Regions from separate parts of the Paenibacillus crassostreae genome, predicted to be linked through region 2. Evidence: riboswitches for the same ligand, from Rfam matches in the RefSeq annotation. Region 2 holds a riboswitch; the other holds the start of a gene.
What was found. A riboswitch is a leader RNA that binds a small molecule or an ion and turns the genes downstream of it on or off. The one in region 2 is predicted to bind cyclic di-GMP.
Positions count from the first base shown of each region.

Region 1: it holds a riboswitch for cyclic di-GMP, as region 2 does, so the genes downstream of both, LPB68_RS16340 (response regulator) here and LPB68_RS13305 (methyl-accepting chemotaxis protein) in region 2, are expected to answer to the same signal.

Region 1 is NZ_CP017770.1:3,538,029-3,548,176, reverse strand. It holds gene LPB68_RS16345 (flagellar assembly protein A) at 1-1,797, opposite strand, end outside; gene LPB68_RS16340 (response regulator) at 1,826-2,185, opposite strand; cyclic di-GMP riboswitch class I at 2,250-2,335, opposite strand; gene LPB68_RS16335 (hypothetical protein) at 2,722-2,997, shown strand; gene rlmD (23S rRNA (uracil(1939)-C(5))-methyltransferase RlmD) at 3,014-4,486, opposite strand; gene LPB68_RS16325 (diacylglycerol kinase) at 4,528-5,424, opposite strand; gene LPB68_RS16320 (sirohydrochlorin chelatase) at 5,446-6,231, opposite strand; gene LPB68_RS16315 (YerC/YecD family TrpR-related protein) at 6,233-6,523, opposite strand; gene LPB68_RS16310 (hypothetical protein) at 6,757-7,302, shown strand; gene corA (magnesium/cobalt transporter CorA) at 7,332-8,291, opposite strand; gene LPB68_RS16300 (inorganic phosphate transporter) at 8,394-9,383, opposite strand; gene LPB68_RS16295 (DUF47 domain-containing protein) at 9,397-10,011, opposite strand.
Region 2 is NZ_CP017770.1:2,884,604-2,894,751, forward strand. It holds gene LPB68_RS13280 (cache domain-containing sensor histidine kinase) at 1-982, shown strand, start outside; gene LPB68_RS13285 (response regulator transcription factor) at 975-2,612, shown strand; gene LPB68_RS13290 (ABC transporter substrate-binding protein) at 2,746-4,059, shown strand; gene cysK (cysteine synthase A) at 4,179-5,093, shown strand; gene LPB68_RS13300 (YolD-like family protein) at 5,173-5,424, opposite strand; cyclic di-GMP riboswitch class I at 5,871-5,954, shown strand; gene LPB68_RS13305 (methyl-accepting chemotaxis protein) at 6,131-7,900, shown strand; gene LPB68_RS13310 (non-ribosomal peptide synthetase family protein) at 7,971-10,148, shown strand, end outside.

The DNA.
Region 1 (10,148 bases), 650 kb from region 2:
ATCCATGCTTTGCCGATCAATGATAACTCGACCTTCAAACATTTTCTTCACAATAACTTTCTTTGTTGCTTTAAGGCTTGTCACTACACCTGTGATGCCACCAACATACATGGCAGAGATCGTATCTCCCGCTTCAAGCTTGGAGCCTCGGCAAACGGAATTGTCCAGAAAGAAAATGATATTCCTTGCTGAATAAAGGTCGCATTGGATAACGCCTTCTTTTCGGATAAGGATGTCTCCATTCGACTTTAATGTTGAGTTCTGACCTTGGTTTATGTTGATTTGGACTTGCGATTCCTGACTTAAAGCGACTCTCATGAATGCTTTCTTTAAGACTCGCAAGAAATCTTCCATTCTAGGAGCTGTCATGATTTCCACTATTTTTGTTGGCTGGAGGAATAACTCTAAATAGTTGTTCAGTTCTTGCAAAGCATCTTTATTGTAAGACTGTATGCCTGAAATAACACCCATCAATTCTTTCAGAACATCCCATACTTGCTGATAATTGCTTTCTATAACCAGTAGCAACACTTGGCCATACCGCACTTGCATATTCTTCTTACTGATTTCACTTAATAACATTTTTGCGCTTTGCATCATTTTTTCAAGTATATCCATCAACTGTTTGGAATTATTATAGAGCCTGTTATAAAGCATCCCGAAATATCCAGAATACAAATTACTCCCGAAGACGTTTCCCTTCACTGCAATACTCCCAGTGGCTGTTAAAGTCGAATTAAAAACGCTGCCAGCCACATAAATGTTCCCCAGTGATTCAATAATCATGTTATCCATAACATCTCCGTAGACAATCACGTCACCTGCAAATACGATATTGCCTGTTTGTAAGTCAACGTTACCTGGCACAAGGTAAGCCGTATTGATGTCAAAGTACTTAATTTGATTACCTGTGACTCGAGGTCTTCCCTCTTTTTTAGCAATAACAATGGAATCCGATGTAATCTCTACGTTATCCCTCCCAGCAATACGAATGTCCTTAACCGGATCGGGAAATAACACATTTCCAAGCACATCATACCCCGTTTGTCCTTCTACAGGTGGTGTTTTCTTAGCAATGACATCTCCACTCTTGACGGAGGGAATGTTCATGTGATTTTTATAGTCGATTAACCCCCGTACCTCGGTTAAGATGTTCTCGATGTTTTCCGAGAAGAATATATCCAGTCGGGCGTCCTGACCTTGAACAGGCGGCTTACCTCTTGCGATCTTCACAGGTCGATGAGAAAGCTGAAGGATTTCCATATGTATGGCTGGTACATCCAGATTCATCTTAATGTTCATATTTTCAACTGCTGTAAGAATATCTTGCAGGTTGATGGTCTCCAAAACGATTGATGAATCTTCCTCCGCAGTCAGTGTTACACCCAATTCAAGAGCCTTATCAGCTAACGACCATGCATGTCTCTGTGTGCGATTAATTGTTAAATATGCATCTATTTTGTCTTCTGATACTGATATTTCGAATAAGGGCTTTTCTTCAATCTTCCACTCGATTACGCTTTCAGAAGAAACTTTAGTCTCTTTACTGATCTCTTGTCCATCTATCAACAGCTTGACAGGAGCTTGTACCTTTAAAGTAGGGACTTTACCCCCATTGGACGGATTTCCAACAATGACCTTTCCATGCTCAACCTTAATAAATCCATCCACGACCTCATCATCTAGGTTAATAGGCGTAGTTGAAGATGATCCTATTCCCTCTCGTTCCTGTGAATGAGAATATTGGTCGAGTTTCTTCAACAACTTTAATATTTCTTGTTCACTGATATCTGACATAGGTAACACCTCACTTGTTATATTCCTTTCAATTCGCTAAGGCTGTTGAAACGGCTTCGATAAAGTCTTTATTATCAAACGGTTTTGCGATTACCGTAACACCCTTATTCATTCTCGAATCACACTGTAACTTTTCAATTGAACCTGTACACATCAAGATCTTGGCATCGGGATCTACTTTCGTAATCTCTTCTATGAGAGAAATGCCATCCATAATAGGCATTTGAAAATCGACAATCAATAAGTCGGGGTTCGTCTCAAAGTAGACATTTAAAGCCTCACGTCCATTATTTGCTTGTAAAACGACTTCATGACCTGCCTGAGTAACTAAAATTGAAATCAAGAAGCGAACAGAAGGGCTATCGTCAGCAATCATTATTCTCGCCATGTGTCCCTCCAAATATAAAAATATAAACATCCAGAAGAGTGATGTTTTAGAGGTTCACCTCACCTTCGGTAACTTGGCGACCATAGAATTATCTTCCTTAGGTCCATAGTTTTGCGTCCCTACTTTTTAATAGGTTTGCCGTTTCGATTTGAGCATTATGTAGTTCATGTTAGCTTTATTATATTTGCAAAACGCAAACATTTCAACATTTTTTTGCAATATTCGACACGTTTTGATGGTATGTGTTTAAGCGTCACTATTAATAAAAAAGAATCAGCGACAACAGCTTGTCAGCAAATAAATATTCGCACAAAAAAACGCTGACGGAGATCATATCCTACTAACGCTTTGAGCGTTTCAAAGTTTTATCAATTATGCTTCTACCCTAATCCTCTGTTCCCAATTAATAAACCCCTGCTACTTCACACCACCTCAACCCGCATTCCACCGTTGCATGCATAAATAAACTCTTGCTACAAAACCGCCATGCAAAAGATCAGGGGGAAATGAATGGGGAGACAAACGATTGGAGATGGATGAAGAAGTTCGTAAAGAGGGGAGTCGATTTGGGGAAAAGGCAGGAATATCATGGGTTTCGTGTGCCGCGGCGATCTGACGACAACCCCGAGGTATTTAACGAGGCAAAAGAAAAACCGAGTGAAAACAGGGATATACCTGGTTTTCACTCGGTTTTTTTCGGTTCTTTTGCAGGCTTCTGGGTGTGCCTGGAGGTTGGCGGTATCTGCTGCCTTTCTCATTCACTCACTCAGGAATATCAGGACTTTATTACGATTTTAGCTGGACTTTATTAGTTATATCACGGGTTTATTAATTTGTTACATCCTCTCGATATATCCTTACCACGCACTCCACATGCACCGTATGCGGGAACATATCCACCGGTTGCACCTCAACCGTCCGATAACCGCCATCCTCGAGCACTCTCAGATCGCGCGCTAATGTCGATGGGTTGCAACTCACGTACACCACCCGCTCCGGTTGCATCGTTAGGATCGTCTCTAGTAAGCGCGGATCACAGCCCTTACGAGGTGGATCTACGACGATCACATCCGGCGTGATCCCTTGCTCCTTCCAGCGAGGAATGACATCCTCTGAAGCGCCGACTTCGAATTCGACATTGGTCATACCGTTCAACTTAGCATTAGCCCGTGCATCTTCGATTGCCTCAGGGACAATTTCTACGCCATAGACTTTCTTCGCATGTTGAGCTAAGAACAACGATATCGTTCCGATGCCACAGTAGGCATCAATGACGGTCTCTGCTCCTGTAAGTCCCGCATAATCCAGTGTTTTCCTATACAGCACTTCAGTCTGGACTGGATTCACTTGATAGAATGAACGTGCGGAGATGGCAAATTTCACGTCACCAATATAATCGTAGATGACTTCATTCCCCCACAATACATTAGTCTTATCACCGAAGATGACGTTCGTCTGCTTCGTATTGATATTCTGACATATACTAGTCACAGCTGGCATAGACTTGGTAATCTCGGCAATCCAGGTGTCAACATTCGGTATCTTCGCACCATTCGTTACTAAGACAACCATTATTTCTCCTGTACGGAAGGCCACTTTAACGACAACATGGCGAAGTAAACCTTGTCCTGTTTCCTCGTTATAAGCTGTGATACCAAGCTTACGACCGATAGTTTTAACAAGATTAAGGATTTGATCAATGGTCTCATGCTGTATAAGGCATACATCCATATCGATAATACGATGACTTCCTCGGGCATAGAAGCCCGCTACAAGCTCTCCATCAGATTCTCCGATGGGGACTTGGGCTTTATTGCGATAACGCCAAGGATTGTCCATGCCGATTGTATCATGTACCTTAATCCCTTGTTCTGCAGCTTCCCCACTCACTTGTTCATCTAGTACATCTAATTTCCCAATGCGCACTAGGTTGTTTATTACTAACTGACGCTTCCATATCAATTGTGCGTTGTAATCCATATGTTGTAGCTGACATCCACCATATTGATCCTTGATCGAATAGGGCACTTCAATACGATCAGGGCTCTGAACTATGATATTTAATAGTTTAGCATAACCATATTGCTTCTTGGTTTTCAGAACTTTCACCAGAACGCTCTCCCCTGGGAGAGCCCCCCGCACAAATAGGGTATAGCCTTCTACACGGCCAACCCCATCTCCGTCATGGTTCATACCGACAATGTCGATGACGACTTCGTCGTTCTTGGTAACCGGCAATCCAATCAATGGAGCAGGATTGCTATGGCGGTCGGATGAGCGACCGCTACGGTGTTTTCTCATGATGCTATATTCACTTCTTCCCTTAATTTTCTCATGGGTAACTATTTTAAATCTGCTTTAGCGAAAATCTGTATATGTTGCTTCAACATCTCGAAAGTACCAGGTAATGAACCCCCTAGCTCACCATCAAGATTCAACAACACTTCACCTGGTGAAGTGACCTCCATATAATCTGTTTGGAAATGAATGACTTTCTTATCCCGCAGATGTTCACCACGGAGTGCCATACTAACGACACGAACGAATTCAGGTAAACTACAGTTCTTTAGTGCAATGACATCAAATAAACCATCATCAATACGCGCATCTGGAGCCAGTAGTTCGAATCCCCCAACGGAATTCGTATTCGCAATGAGAAACAACATAAATTCATCATGCAAAGTTTCCTGTCCATTCGCCTTGATAATAAGTTCCTGTGGTGATAAGCGAACCATCTTCTCTATTCCTTTTAGATAATAGGCAAGTTGTCCGATTAAAGTCTTGAGCTTACTTGGAACATCGTATGTCAATTCCGTTAACGTTCCGCCACCCGCAATATTAATGAAATAACGATCGTTGGCTTTTCCTACATCTATAGGTCTTGTCTCTTGTTGAATAATCAGATCACAATATTCTTCCCAATTCTTAGGAATACCAAGTCCTCGAGCGAAGTCATTAGTTGTTCCCAGCGGAAATAAGCCGAGTGGTGGAAGATTTTTTTTGCCAGCTATTCCATTAACGACTTCATACAACGTACCATCGCCACCCGCGGCAATGATCATATCATACCCGCGTTCTACAGCTTCTGCAGCTTCACGAGTCGCGTCTCCTTCTCCCGTTGTAGCATGGACCGAAGTCTCAATACCACCTTGGTCGAGGCGTTCTAATATGTCAGCTAGTCTTTTTTTCATTTCCTCTCGTCCAGAAGTAGGATTATAGATTAACCTTGCTCTCTTCATACCAGAAACCACCTGTTATTATTATTTGATCATTTGTAACATAGCATAAATCTGTTTACCAATCCAATGCGACAGCAAGGGATGTGGCAGAAGTGCCTCACCGGTATAACGATACTTAAATTCCTCAAGTCGACCCGGTATTACATTCTGAGTGAAATATCCCTCACTCAAGAAGAGCGGGAATACAATCACCTCGAATCCTTGTTCATTGATCCAATATTCCATTCTCTGCTTAACAGAGTCTGGATTTAATAATGCATAATCTACAGTAACCACATCGCTCATCGCCTTTACTTTTGACGCGAGTGATGAAAGACCCTGTTCCCAGCGGACTCGGAAATGTTCATAAATACTTCCGTGACCAATAAGAAGTATAACTTGACGACCATGTTCTGAAGATGAAGCTTGATCTCTTACTTGATCTCTTACTTTATCCCAGATCATCTGAGCAATATCAGGATCATCGTCCATCGGAAGTCCATAATGTATATTAGCTTGGATGTGAAAAGGTGCCAGATCTGTTTCGCAATCTGCCGTCTCTTTCACACCTAGCGCGTAAGCAATTTCATCAACATGCGTACTCCCTGAAGATACAAACAGTGGAATGGTGATAATATCAGTTACACCTTGTGCTTCGAGTTGATTGATACCATCTTGAATCAATCTTCCCTGTACAAGCTCCAAGAATGAAACCGCCACAGGAATAGATTCCTGCAGCGGTAATTGATTCACAGCTTCATCCACAAGCTCTACCCAAGAAGATTCCCTGGATCCGTGGCTGATTATTAACACGCCTGGGCTCACCATGTTATCGTCCTAAACGTTCCAATGACATTTTGTACCCATCATTACCATAATTCAAACAACGCTTAACACGTGAGATTGTAGCTGTGCTTGCGCCAGTTTCTGCCTCGATTTGATTATATGTTGAACCTTTACCTAGCATACGTGCTACTTCCAATCTCTGAGAGAGTGATTGTATTTCATTTACCGTACACAGATCATCGAAGAACACATAACATTCTTCAACATTCTTAAGAGTTAGTATCGCTTCAAATAATTGGTCCACACTTTTGTCATTCAGCTTCTTTAATTGCACCGATAATCATCCTCTACTATTACTATGTAATTCTATTGTACTTTAGTCGAAGCAATCTTTTCAAGCATTAACGGAGTTACGCAGTAAAGAATTGATTCTAAAACAATATAAACAAAGTATAGGCAGAAGCCTCTTTCCGCTCCTACCCTATGTGATCCAGGCATTCGTCCATACATTATGTACGCCTACAACATACTGTGTTATTAACCAATCTGAAAAGGATAGTGATAATCATGCCTGTGCATTACCATCGTCATTCTCCGAGCAATCAACGTTCACTCGGTCCTTTTTCTTCACCCTCATATAATAATGCATACCCTGGAATTGAATCATTAGGAGATATTCCTCAGCTTGAAGCATCATCCCAGATCCCTTATCAAGGAGGTGGTGAATGGATTGATCCTGCCACAACTACAGCGGCAACCGTATTACCACCTGCCACCCCTGCGAAAACAGGATTCTCTTTAGCTAACATAGGCGAACTCAAAGGTGTTATCGATAGAATGGGTGGTATAGATGGGATTGTTAGCTCCATGGGTAAGTTCCAAAAAGTTATGGCTGGAGTCCAACAGATGGCCCCTATGATCAAACTAATGATGGGTACCTTTGGAAAAGGTTCAACCAAAAGCACAGCTAAAGATGGAGATGACTTATACTACACCCCAAGAAAGCGTCGACGTAAAAAGTCCACGACAACGCAGCGCAAGAAGACTTCCAATCGTACCTTCTCCAAGAATTCGAGGAAGTCTACTCCATATCGGAAGTCTAAAAGAACATAAAGTCCAAACTATAACACTGTAGCTTTCTATTATTTAAACCAGCCGCGTCTTATAAACCAAATCACCATACCACCGCCAAGCAAGAACATACCTAGTAAAATAAATGCATATCCGTATTGCCAATGAAGTTCCGGCATATTGTCAAAATTCATTCCATAAACACCTGCTATTAGGGTTAGAGGCATAAAGACCGTCGTTATCACGGTAAGAGTCTTCATAATCGCATTCATTCGATTGGAATTAAGTGAAATATAACTATCACGCATATCTGCAGTCATTTCACGGTCTGCTTCGATCATATCCGTCAGCTTTATCAAATGATCGTAAATATCGGCAAAATAAACCGTATGTTCTCCACTATTCTTAATATGTTGTGAATTAATTATTCGATACATGAGATCACGCATAGGGACTATCGTTCGTCGCAATTTCAATAATCGTCCACGAAGGTCAAATACCTGTTTCATTAATTCTTCGACTGATTCATCGCTCCCTATGTTCTCGATCTCAGCCAATTCATCTTCAATACTATATAGTGCAGGGAAATAAAGATCTACCATCTTATCAATCAGAGTATACGCACACGCGACAGGGCCACGAGACCAAATCTTACGATCATTAGCGTGCTGAATGATTTGTTCCCATGCCTCATCAATCTCCGTCAATTGTTTATGATGAAAGGATACTAATAAATTATGATCTAAGAATAAATCTACTTCTTCTACATTTAATGTATCGGGGTTCAACGCATGAAGAACAAGAAACTGCAACTCATCATAGAAATCCAACTTAGGTCTTTGTAACACAACCATGCAATCCTCAATAGCTAGTGGGTGAAAATGAAAATATGTATCTAGGAGTTCAGCTTCATCTGGTGTAGGACAATTGAAATCCGTCCAGATCCAAGCATAGTCATTCATATGGATATCCTTTAACGCTATCCCTACTTTCACCTCATGCGCATGCGTTATAGCAATAGTCCTAATCATAAGTTATTCCTTTCCATCTTAAAAATACAAAAAAGCCAACCTGTATTGATTGGCCGATTCTATTATTTTAAATTACTATTCAGTTTATTCATATACAAAAATTTAGAATAAGATTTTAAATATCACACCTGCAAGTAGACCTGAAATGGGAATAGTAATAAACCATGTAAGGATGATACGGCCCGCTAATGACCACTTCACCTCAGATACACGTTTGGCACTACCAACACCTAATAGAGCAGATGTAATGGCATGTGTAGTACTTACTGGCATGTGAAGAATTGTTGCAGACAATATGACGGAAGCTCCAGTAATATCTGCTGCAAAGCCATTAATCGGCTCGATTTTAAAAATTTTAGTTCCCATCGTTTTGATGATCTTCCATCCTCCGATAGATGTACCAAGCGCCATCGCTGTCGCTGCTGATAATTTAACCCAAAGAGGAACTTCCAATGTGTCCTGCACTCCCGCTGTTACCAGAGCAAATGTGATAATACCCATCGCCTTCTGAGCATCATTTGTTCCGTGTGTGAATGATTGAAACGCTGCAGTAATAACCTGCATTGAGCGAAATCCTTTATTCACCGTATGGGGACTCTTCTTGGCAAAAATCCATTTCAAAACAGTCATAACTATAAATCCGACCGCAAAAGCAATTAATGGAGAGAAGATAAGCACTTTAACAATGCTAATAAATCCTTCCCATTTCACATGACTAGATCCCGCTCCTACTAGCACAGCCCCAGCTAATGCACCAATTAATGCATGAGATGAAGATGATGGAATCCCGAACCACCAAGTCACTAAGTTCCAAATGATCGCAGCAAGTAATGTTGCTATAACAACTTCAATCCCATTATCGAGTGTTGCTGGATCTGCTACACTTCCCCCAATGGTCTTAGCAACCCCTGTAAACATAATAGCACCTAGAAAATTCATACATGCTGCCATAATAATAGCCGGTCTCGGTTTCAAAGCACGGGTAGAGACTGATGTCGCAATAGCGTTAGCCGTATCATGGAACCCATTTATAAAGTCAAATGCTAAGGCGAGAAAAATAACGATACCTAATATCCATATTGATGTTTCCATATTCGTAAACCCCTTAAGAGTTGCTCATAATAATTGATTCCAACATATTGGCCACATCTTCACAAGTGTCCGTTGTTTGTTCTAGACGTTCATATATTTCTTTCTTCTTAATCAATTCAATTGGATCAGTAACCGTTGCAAACAAATTCTTGATGCAAATTCGAAGCAAATCATCACCTTGATTCTCAAGATCATTTAAACGTATAGTGTGTTCACGAATAGCTAACAATTTCTTCTGTGACAATAAGTGAATAGCTTTCTGTATCTCATATGAAGATTGACGTAAGATTTCTGCAAACTGCACGATATACTCGTCAGGTTTTCCTAAGTTATACATATAGAACCGAGATGTCGTAGCTTCCATTCCATCAATGACATCATCTAAGCTAGAGGTTAAAGCCAAAATGTCGTCACGATCAATCGGTGTAATGAATGTTTTATTAAGTTCCTTAATGATAATGTGTGTGTACTCGTCACACTGTGATTCATACTTCTTCATTTCTGTTGCAAATACATTTACATCCTTAAAATCTGCAACGTTCTCAGCGAAATAATCCGCAGCTTGTACGATTTTATCAGCCATATTCTCCATCGTTTCAAAAAATATGTCCTTCTTCTTTATTCTCATTTGATTACCCCTTCACAGAAATATTACCATTCATTTAACTTAATACTTGATGACAACCTTGTTATTCTATCACAACTGGCATCTCTTTTGTAAAATCAAAATCACTAATTTCACAAAAACAGTCATTTTATTTTACG
Region 2 (10,148 bases):
TTATCTTGTTGTATATAATGTTGGAGAGCAAATAGGTTGGAAGCTGATTAAACCAATACCACTCCGAATGCTATATGAAGCTGCGACTACAACACGTAACGTGAGTTACTTTATTGGTTTCTTGTTTTTAATCGTAGCCATTATTCTAGTTACATGGACTGCAAATGCTATCACTAAGCCCTTGAAGAAGCTATCTAGACAAATGGAGCTATTCAGTTCGGGTACATTCGATGCAGTAGCACAAGTACGTGGCCAAGATGAAATTGCTTATTTAAATCGACACTTTAATGACATGGTTAAGCGAACGAATGAGTTGATTAATGAACGCTATAAGATGAAATTAGTGGAGAAAAATGCACTTCTGAGAGCGTTAGAAGCGCAGATTAACCCACATTTTCTTTATAATGCATTGCAAGCAATCTCAACGAAGGCATTAAAGAGTGACCATCTTGATATTGTTGAAATGGTTGATGCATTAGCGCTAACATTGAGATACTGCATCAGTGGTAAAGATATCGTTATAGCAACAGAAGAGCTTAGACATATCGAGAATTATTTATTGATACAGAAGGCAAGGTTCGGAGATAGGATACAAGTGAAGTTTGAATGGGATGAGGATCTGAGAAATTTGCAAATTCCTAAACTATCGGTGCAATCCTTAGTTGAGAATTCCGTTAAACATGCCGTGGAGAAAGTGTCCAATCAAATTTTAATTATCATTCAAGCAAACGTGACTAGTACTCATACGGTTATTAGCGTGAAGGATAATGGACCAGGAATGTCAGTTGAACGATTACAGGAAGTTCTGAGATCCTTCAGTGCAGATGGAGAAGATTGGGGCGAGGAGAATATTGGTCTCAAAAATTTATATTCTCGTCTAAAACTTTTATACGGTGAAGAAGCTGATCTTGAGATAAGGACAGATTCATTAGGAACTGAAATGCACATGTTAATCCCGCTAGGAGGCAACAACAATGTATAACATTCTAATTATTGATGATGAAGAACCTGTACGTGAAGCCATTCGTATTCTCGGAGATTGGGATGGATTGGGAATTAATCAAATTATGGAGGCTACGGATGGGGAGACTGCTCTAGAGATACTGAACGATTGTAAGATTGACATTGCCATTGTGGATATGAAGATGCCTGAGATGGATGGAGTGGAGTTTCTCCAAGTGGTCGAGCAGCAACATCCTGAATTATTAACGATAGTGATTAGTGGTTACAATAATTTTGAATATGCACGTCAAGCCATTCGATCTAAGGTGACCGATTATTTACTGAAGCCAGTAAATCGTGCGGATTTGAGTCAGGCGCTATATAAAGCAGTAGGTCAACTAGAAGCTAAGAGGGAACAAAAGAGCGAGTTCATTGCAAATAATATTAAACTAAATATGTCTTTGCCGAAGTTGAAGGAAAAAATATACCAGTCGCTTATTGATAAAAGCTATAAAAAGTATGCGAATGAGACACTTCTGCCCTTAATAGGGGTGGTTAATCCAGATCATAAATTTGGTGTTGCTGTAATACGTATTCTAAACTTAGAAAGCATAAGAATAAGTCGATTTAAAAGCGATACTAACTTACTCCATTTCGCCGTGGATAATATTATTAGTGAATTGACAGGCAATGATCTTCAGACTTTTAGCTTCTCCAATCCTAAGGAAGAACGCGAGATGATTGCTATATGTACGAAGGATAGTGGGAGTTTGGAGGAATTGTCTTTTCAATTCACATATCTAATGAAGCAAATAGCTTCAAATCTAAAGGATCTATTTGGGATAAAGATCTTGGTTGGTATGGGTAAACCTTGTGGAAATATATTGGATATAGCAGGCTCTTATGAATCGGGGCAAGCTGCAATTCGCACTATTAATTTATTGGATCCTAACGAAGTGGTTATAACTAATTGGGGTCATATAACAGAGACGAGGGACATTCAATCCATCATGGTGAGGATGCCATTTATCTGTAATGCCTTAGAAGCTGGAAATCTGAATCAGGCTCGGAGTTTTATTGAAGAATTTATACAGAAGGTGAAGGGTCTGGGTCATTTTAACCTAGGGGATACTGATCGGATGATCCACGAATTTGTAATTTTACTCAATGATAAAGCAATAGAGTTAGGTGTTTCTTCAGAAAAGCTACCTCGTGGTGGAGTATTCGACTTGAGGAAGGTGGGAATAGTAGCAGACATAGCGGACTTTGAACAGTTTTCATCGTTGCTAATTGAAATTCTCGAATACTATAATGCCGTCATTCGCAAATCTACGTCCACTCATTCGATATTCGATCCCAAGGATATTAAAGACTATATCGACGGTCATTATTTCGAAGATTTCAAAGTATCCTCGTTTACAGAGAAGTATTTTTTGAGTAGAGAATATATTATGAAGCTATTTAAGCAACAATATGGATACGGCATTCATGAATATGTGCAGAAAGTTAGGATGGATAAGGCCAAAGAGCTTCTCCTAGAATCAAACCTAAAGATTCTGGAGATTTCAGAGATGCTAGGTTACAAAGATAAGAACTACTTCAGTAAGGCTTTTCGTAATTATTATTCAATATCACCAACCGAATACCGGATGCAAATATGGCAAGGATAATAGTGAACTTCAGAATATCAAATTACTTTTTTACCCTGATCATTTCACTTATCTACATTACTTATCCCATCCTTTTTCTTTAGAATAGATCTCGAGAGCACAATAGCAAATAAAAGAAGACGGGGGCGTATCTATGATGAAACGATGGTTAGCATTAACGGTTAGTCTTGTGTTAATGGTAGGTCTGCTAGCAGCATGTGGCGGAAATGGCAACAATAAGACGAATACCGATTCACCTAACAATGCAGGAGAAGGGGCTTCATCGGAACCAGTTGAAATTAACATGTTCACCGCTTCTCCAGAATATACGGAAGCATTCAATGCCTATATTGAAGAGTACAAAAAGGTAAAGCCTAACGTAACGATTAATCTAGAAATTATGCAAGCCGACTACAATACTGTACTTAAATCAAGAATTGCTGCAGGTAGTACACCGGATGTATTTCAAACGACAGCTGGTGGAGATATTGATACCTTTGCAGATTATAGTGCTGACTTGACCAACGAGCCTCTTGCTGCAGCAATGACAGATGCTGTACGCAAGAATATGACATCATTAGATGGTAAAGTACTCGGATTTCCTATCAAAGGTAATTTATTCACACTCATTTACAATAAAACATTGTTAAATGATGCAGGAATTACAGAAGTTCCTAAGACAATAGCTGAACTTGAAGATGCCATTATTAAACTTGAAGCTAAAGGGATTACACCATTTGCAAATGCATACAAAGAATGGTGGGTATGGAAACATGTATTCCAGCATTTCGTAAATGCTGCTGCTGAGGATGCAGGTATCACTTCTCAAGAATTGGTGAACAAATTTATTGCAGGTGAAACAACATTTAACGAGTATCCTGTTCTATACGATAGCTTCTTTAAATTTGTTGATCTAACTGTGGAACACGGGACAGATAAGCCACTTGAACGCGACAGCAATGCTCAAATCAGTGACTTTGCTACAGGTGAAGCTGCATTTTTGACAGGTAAAGGTGCATGGGATGAAGAAGCCATTAAGAAGATTAGCCCAGACGCTGAATTCGGTATTATGGGGTATCCAGTAAGTGAGAAGGCTGAACAATCATTGATTATTACAGGATCTGATCAGGCGCTACGTATTTACAAAGATTCAGAAGTAGCAGATGAAACAATAGAATTCTTTAATTGGCTCTATACTTCAGATTATGGTGTATCATGGTTCTCGGAAGTTGCTAAGGTAATTCCTCCGATCAAAGATGCTCCGCTTCCAGAACTTGATATGCCTAAGCAAATGGATGAGATTCTTCAGACGAATAAATCAGGTGATTTAGCAATAAACTATTCCCTAGACACATTCCATCAGAAGTTCGGAGAATTGATGCAAGCCTATATCGGTAAAAGCTCAACGAAAGATCAAACTGTAGATGAAATTCAAAAAGCTTGGATCCAATTCGGTTCAGCTCAATAATAGAATAGAACATATTCATTGCAGAAACGGAACCACCCTAGATAGGATGGTTCCGTTTCTTTTTAATGATATGATCACTAATATGAATATTGAAATACATAAAGGAGATTGAAAAATATATGTCAATTGTACAAAGTGTAGTAGAACTTATAGGACAGACACCGATCGTCCGATTGTATCGTGTGGTTCCCGAAGGAGCGGCAGAAGTATATGTGAAGTTGGAAATGTTCAATCCTTCAGGAAGTGTTAAAGATCGAGCGGCATTTAACCTGATTGACACAGCGGAGAAAAGTGGAAAACTCTCTCCTGGAGGTACTATTATTGAACCTACCAGTGGGAATACAGGGATTGGATTAGCTATGATAGCTGCTGCCAAAGGATATAGAGCTATTCTTGTTATGCCCGATAATATGTCCAAGGAACGAATCAATATTCTAAAAGCTTACGGTGCAGAGGTTGTTCTAACACCTAGTAGTGAAAGAATGCCTGGTGCGATCGCCAAAGCATTGGAACTTAGGGAAGCTATTCCTGGGGGATTCATTCCACAACAATTCGAGAATGCTGCTAATCCAGATATTCATCGTGTCACGACAGCCCCAGAGATATTGGATCAAATGAATAATCAATTGGATGCATTTGTAGCTACTGCAGGCACAGGGGGTACCATTACAGGTACAGGTGAAACGTTGCGCCAGCATCTGCCACACATTTATATCGCTGTGGTAGAACCTCAAGGATCTCCCGTTCTATCGGGTGGACAACCGGGTTCGCATAAATTAGTAGGAACGAGTCCAGGTTTTGTACCGGCCATCCTAAATACAAGTGTATATAATGAGATTATTCAGATTTCAGATGTCGATGCGATTGGGATGATGAAGGATCTAGCTAGACTAGAGGGGATTCTTGTAGGGCCTTCCTCGGGTGCATCTGTGTTCGCGGCGATCCAAGTAGCAAAGAAATTAGGAACAGGCAAACGAGTTGTATGTATAGCTCCTGATACAGGAGAACGTTACCTAAGCATGGAATTATTCTAAAGGTTGGAATATAAGAGAAATGAAAAAAAATCGATAGGGACAATATGATGTATTGTTCTTATCGATTTTTTGATTTTTATTAATCTCTAGGATAGTCCACTTTCATAATGTCTAGAAAGGGTACTCTTATTACTTCTATATCATTCTGGATATGCACTAGTCGAGTTCGTGAATCCAAGGTCATGATGACACCTCTTACCTGTTCTTCTCGTCCCCAAACGGTTAGCATAATTTCACTGTCCTCGTATGTTGCTTCGACCAATTGATTTCCTAGCTCTTCCAATTCAAACTCATCCCGCGTAGGCCTTTTTGCAACTTTTGCCTTAGCCATATACATCCCTCCCTTACACAACAAACAAAGCCCTGTCTCAAGTATAACGTCAATTGCTACCCAAGTCATTGGCAATAGCATCAAGAGGTATGAATGCTGGTTATACCATTACTAATATACTAGAAGACCTAAATGGCACAAGGTGAAATTTAAGCGGGTAGACAAGGGGAGTACTAAGGATGTATAGGTGTTAACAGCAGAAGGATGTAAATACATCATTGGGAGAGTATTGCTGTGATAAAATAGTTCTTCAGGGGCTTAAATGAGATCTTATATAATTTTAAGGTCCTATTTTTTTGTACGTAAATTAGGTGTTTTGATCAATAAATTATATAATTCGACAAAAAAATAGTCGTGTTACATGAAAAAATGATGGATATATTTACAAATTAGTAGTAGAATGAGTCTCATTGTTGTTTATTGTCGAATAAAATTATCGATTTCATATCTTAATAGGGCAAAACTACTGAAAAGTAGTGACGCAAAGCTATAGGGACTAATTCCTAAGGGGAAGTCAGCCAGTTGCAGCAAAATGGATGATCTACAGCTGCTTTGTCAGTTTTTGTGGAACATCCTTTTTTGTTCCATGCCTAATCCAATGCGGACTAATGGATAAGAGAGTGATCGAGATTTTATTGTAAATGTAAAAGGCTAGTAGGAATTACATAATGAAGAGCACCATACTATGAAGACAAAGAGGAGATATATGATGAAGATGCCACAAATATTTAAAGGGATTATTAATAATAAAAGTATTGTCGTCAAAAACATGTTATGGACAAGTTTATTTATTATTTCGTCTGGAATTATATTAATTGCAGCAAGCTATTATATCCAAGGACAGGTTCTAACGAACCAATTGGAGTCGGATTCAAGGAAAATTATGGAAGCCTGGGAGAAAAAGGTTACAATGGAAGAGGCGTCCGAAGCGAAGGCGAATAAAGATCGTCAATCTCCGATCCAGAGAAAAATGGCAGAAGTATTTGCGGAATTGCCTGTTCAACATCCTAACGTAGCTCAAGGGTATTTATTTGGTCCTGAACTAACAAATGGTAATGAAACATCAATCATCGCTTTTTCAGATGAGACCATGGACATGCTTGCACAAGATGGACTAGAACTCGGAGCAATGTACCCGCAACCTGAAATTCATGCAGATGGTGTTAGAGAAATGCTAGAGACCAAAGAAATGGCGTTTACCAAACCGTATGACGATGATTACGGTACATGGGTAACCGTTCTAACTCCATACCAGGATGCCGAAGGTACTATCTATGCCTATATGGGTATAGATGTCGATGCTAGCTTAATTAAGCACGGAAAGCAAGAATTGTTGAAATATACGTCGCTAGCTTTGCTGGTGACCCTACTTGTAATGATAACACTACAATATTTCATTACGAAGCGAACCTTCGCACCGGTGCAACATTTGATCAAGGCGTTGGAGAAATTAAGTAATGGAGATTTCAATGTACAACTTGCAACAAGCAAGGATGAATTGGGTCAAGTAGCGGAGAAATTTAATACGACTGCAGTGAATATTAATCGCTTGGTTACGACGATTAAATCAATATCTATACAATCGGCAGACCAATCCAAAGAATTATTCGCTACGTTGGAAGATAATCAACATATTTCAATGGAGATTACCACGAATATTGAAGAGATATCTGATCAAGCGTCTCAACAAAGTAAGTCAATCATAGAGAGTGTAACTTCACTTGAAGAAATATCATCAGGGGTTAATACGATTGCAGGAAGTACCAATCAGTTGTCTGATACGTCAATGGATATGAGAGATCATTCCGAACAAGGTAGCGAGAATGTTGAACGGGTTATGAAGCAAATGGATGCTATTCATAAATCGGTACTCAACTCAGTGAGTTCGATGGAACAGCTGCAGAAACGTTCGGGACAGATTGGAGATATTGTTCAGGTGATTACTCAGATTGCTACGCAAACACAATTGCTATCTCTAAATGCTAGTATCGAGGCAGCTAGAGCTGGAGAAGAGGGTAGAGGATTCGCGGTTGTTGCGAATGAGGTTAAGAAGCTATCTGAAGAATCAAAAAAATCAGCAGAACAAATAACGGAGTTAATCCGATACATCCAAATGGAGACTCAAGTCGCAGTCGATGCGATCAATGAAGGCGAACATAATGTTGAAGTCGGAATCGAGATTGTTCAAGAAACAGGTAAGTTATTTGCAACGATACAATCGGCTACAGAATCGGTTACAAGTCAAATTCAGGAAGTATCAGCTGCAACAGAAGAAATGGTAGCGGAGACGGAACAAATTACAGCTTCTATTAAACAGCTTGCGGTCATGGCAGAGAGAAATGCCGAAGTCTCGGAAGAGATCAAATCAAGTACCCATGAACAACGTGAATCTTCTAATAAAATTGTGAACACGGCAGAGCATTTGAGTCAAATCTCGACTAAGCTTGAAGAATTAGTTATTCAATTGAAAGTTTAGTATAGACATATCGCATTTGAAGATTGTTTGGGGGTTACCGAACTTATAGAGAGATAATAAGGAGCTGAAGATGTTGAAAGCCATACTAAATAGTGAAACTAAGAAAGATTACTGGGTAAGAGAGCTTCAGACTCCTTTGTCAGCATTAGACATGTATACAGATTTTCCCAAGCATTTGACTTCCAGAGAGGTTCAGAAAACGACATTAAAACTTGAAATAAACTCTGATGAAACGATTAAACTTAAGCATCTAGGTGATATGAGCGTGTGGATGCTTAGTTGTTACTTTGTATTTCTGTACAGAATGACGGGGGAAAGAGATTTAATTGTTGGAGTAAATGATGCAATAGGGAATGTAATACCACTTCGAGTGATATGGGAAGGCGATATTTCATTTCAGCAGCTATGTAACCAAATTACGGAGAAATTAAACACTGCCTATGAGGTTAGTGCCCCATTATCCGAAATTGAACAATTGACAGGGCAATCATCCATTATGAGGACTATCTATGGTGAAGATGATACGGTCAAGGATAGCGATCTAAATTGGATTGTTCGTGAAAATGCCGGCGTATGGATTACTCATATCACCTATCATAAGAACTTATTCAAAGAAAGCACTATTCTTAAATTTTCACGGCACTTCGAGTACATTGTAAAAGCAACGTTAGCCAATAACACGGTTTCCATCGGAAGTATTCCGATCTTAACTGAAGAAGATATGAACGCATATGCTGAGCTCAATAGTACAAACAAAGAATGGTCTGAGATGTTAACGATCCCAGCAATGTTTGCGTCAGCAGTGGAGAAATATTCTAATCATGTTGCGCTTTCCTCGGATGAGGGGAGTCTAACCTACAGTCAATTGGATCGTTTATCGAATCAAGTGGCTCACATGTTGGTGCAAAAGGGTGTTACTAAAGGTGAATTTGTTGCTATCTTCATGGAGAGAAGCATGGATGCCATTGTAAGTATGTTGGGTGTACTAAAGGCTGGAGGGGCGTATATTCCTCTTGATCCGGAGCATCCAGATGATCGGAATTCATACATTATTACAGACACTCAGTCCCACATCGTTATAACCAAAGAGAATTTTACATCGAAATTACAAGAACTGTTAAGTGATAATCATTCGGAAGTGTCTATTTTTTGTCTGGACAAGCAGTTAGATGTGTATCCCGATAGCTCCGTAGATGTCATTCATGATCCTGAAGATATGGCTTATGTTATCTATACATCCGGTTCTACAGGCAAGCCTAAAGGAGCTATGATCGCACATGCTGGCGTTGTGAACCTTGCCTTGGGAACCAAGGAAGATCTCCAGTTTAATGAAGATGATATTATGTTGCAGTATTCTACATTCAGCTTCGATGCATCGGTTTATGACATGTACAGTTCACTGTGTAGCGGAGCTAGGTTGCATATCTTGAATAATGAACAGCGCTTCTCGATAGAATCATTTACCGCAGCTATTGAAGAAGTGAAAGCAACGCGTCTCTGTCTCTTACCAACCGTATTCTTCAATCAATTGTCTGCTCATCTAAGTAAGGAAGATGCATTGAAGTACAGCGTGATCAAGAGTCTCGTTGTGGGTGGTGAGGCGTTATCTGGTGAGTCCGTTCGAGTATTACAGAAGAAGCTGGATAAGAATATTATGATTCAAAACGTGTATGGTCCAACGGAGGTCACAGCATTAACAACGGGCCATATCATTGATTATATCGTCGCAGAAGATGTATCTAGCATTCCTATTGGTAAACCTCTCACAAACTATGAGGTACTGATTGTGAACGAGAATAATCAACCTTGTCCACTGAATGTGATGGGTGAAATGTTGATTAGTTCTGTGGGTATTGCTAAAGGGTATTTGAACTTACAGGAAAAGACGAATGAAGTATTCATCTCGGATCCTATTTATCCGAATTCAGGCAAGCGATATTACCGTTCTGGGGATATGGTTATGCTACAAGAAAACGGAATTCAATACGTGAGTAGAAAAGATTTTCAGGTTAAGATTCGAGGCTATCGAATTGAGATCGGTGAAATTGAAGAAAATCTAATTAAACACGAGAACATCAAAGAAACAGCAATCATTGCTAAGGCAGAAGCAGATGGAACAAAGTATCTGGTTGCCTTCTATACAACGAAGAATGGGGAAGCGATAGCTAAAAGTGAGCTTGTCCAGTATTTGAATAAAAAGGTGCCATCTTATATGGTGCCAAGTCATTTCTACTACCTAGCGGAAATG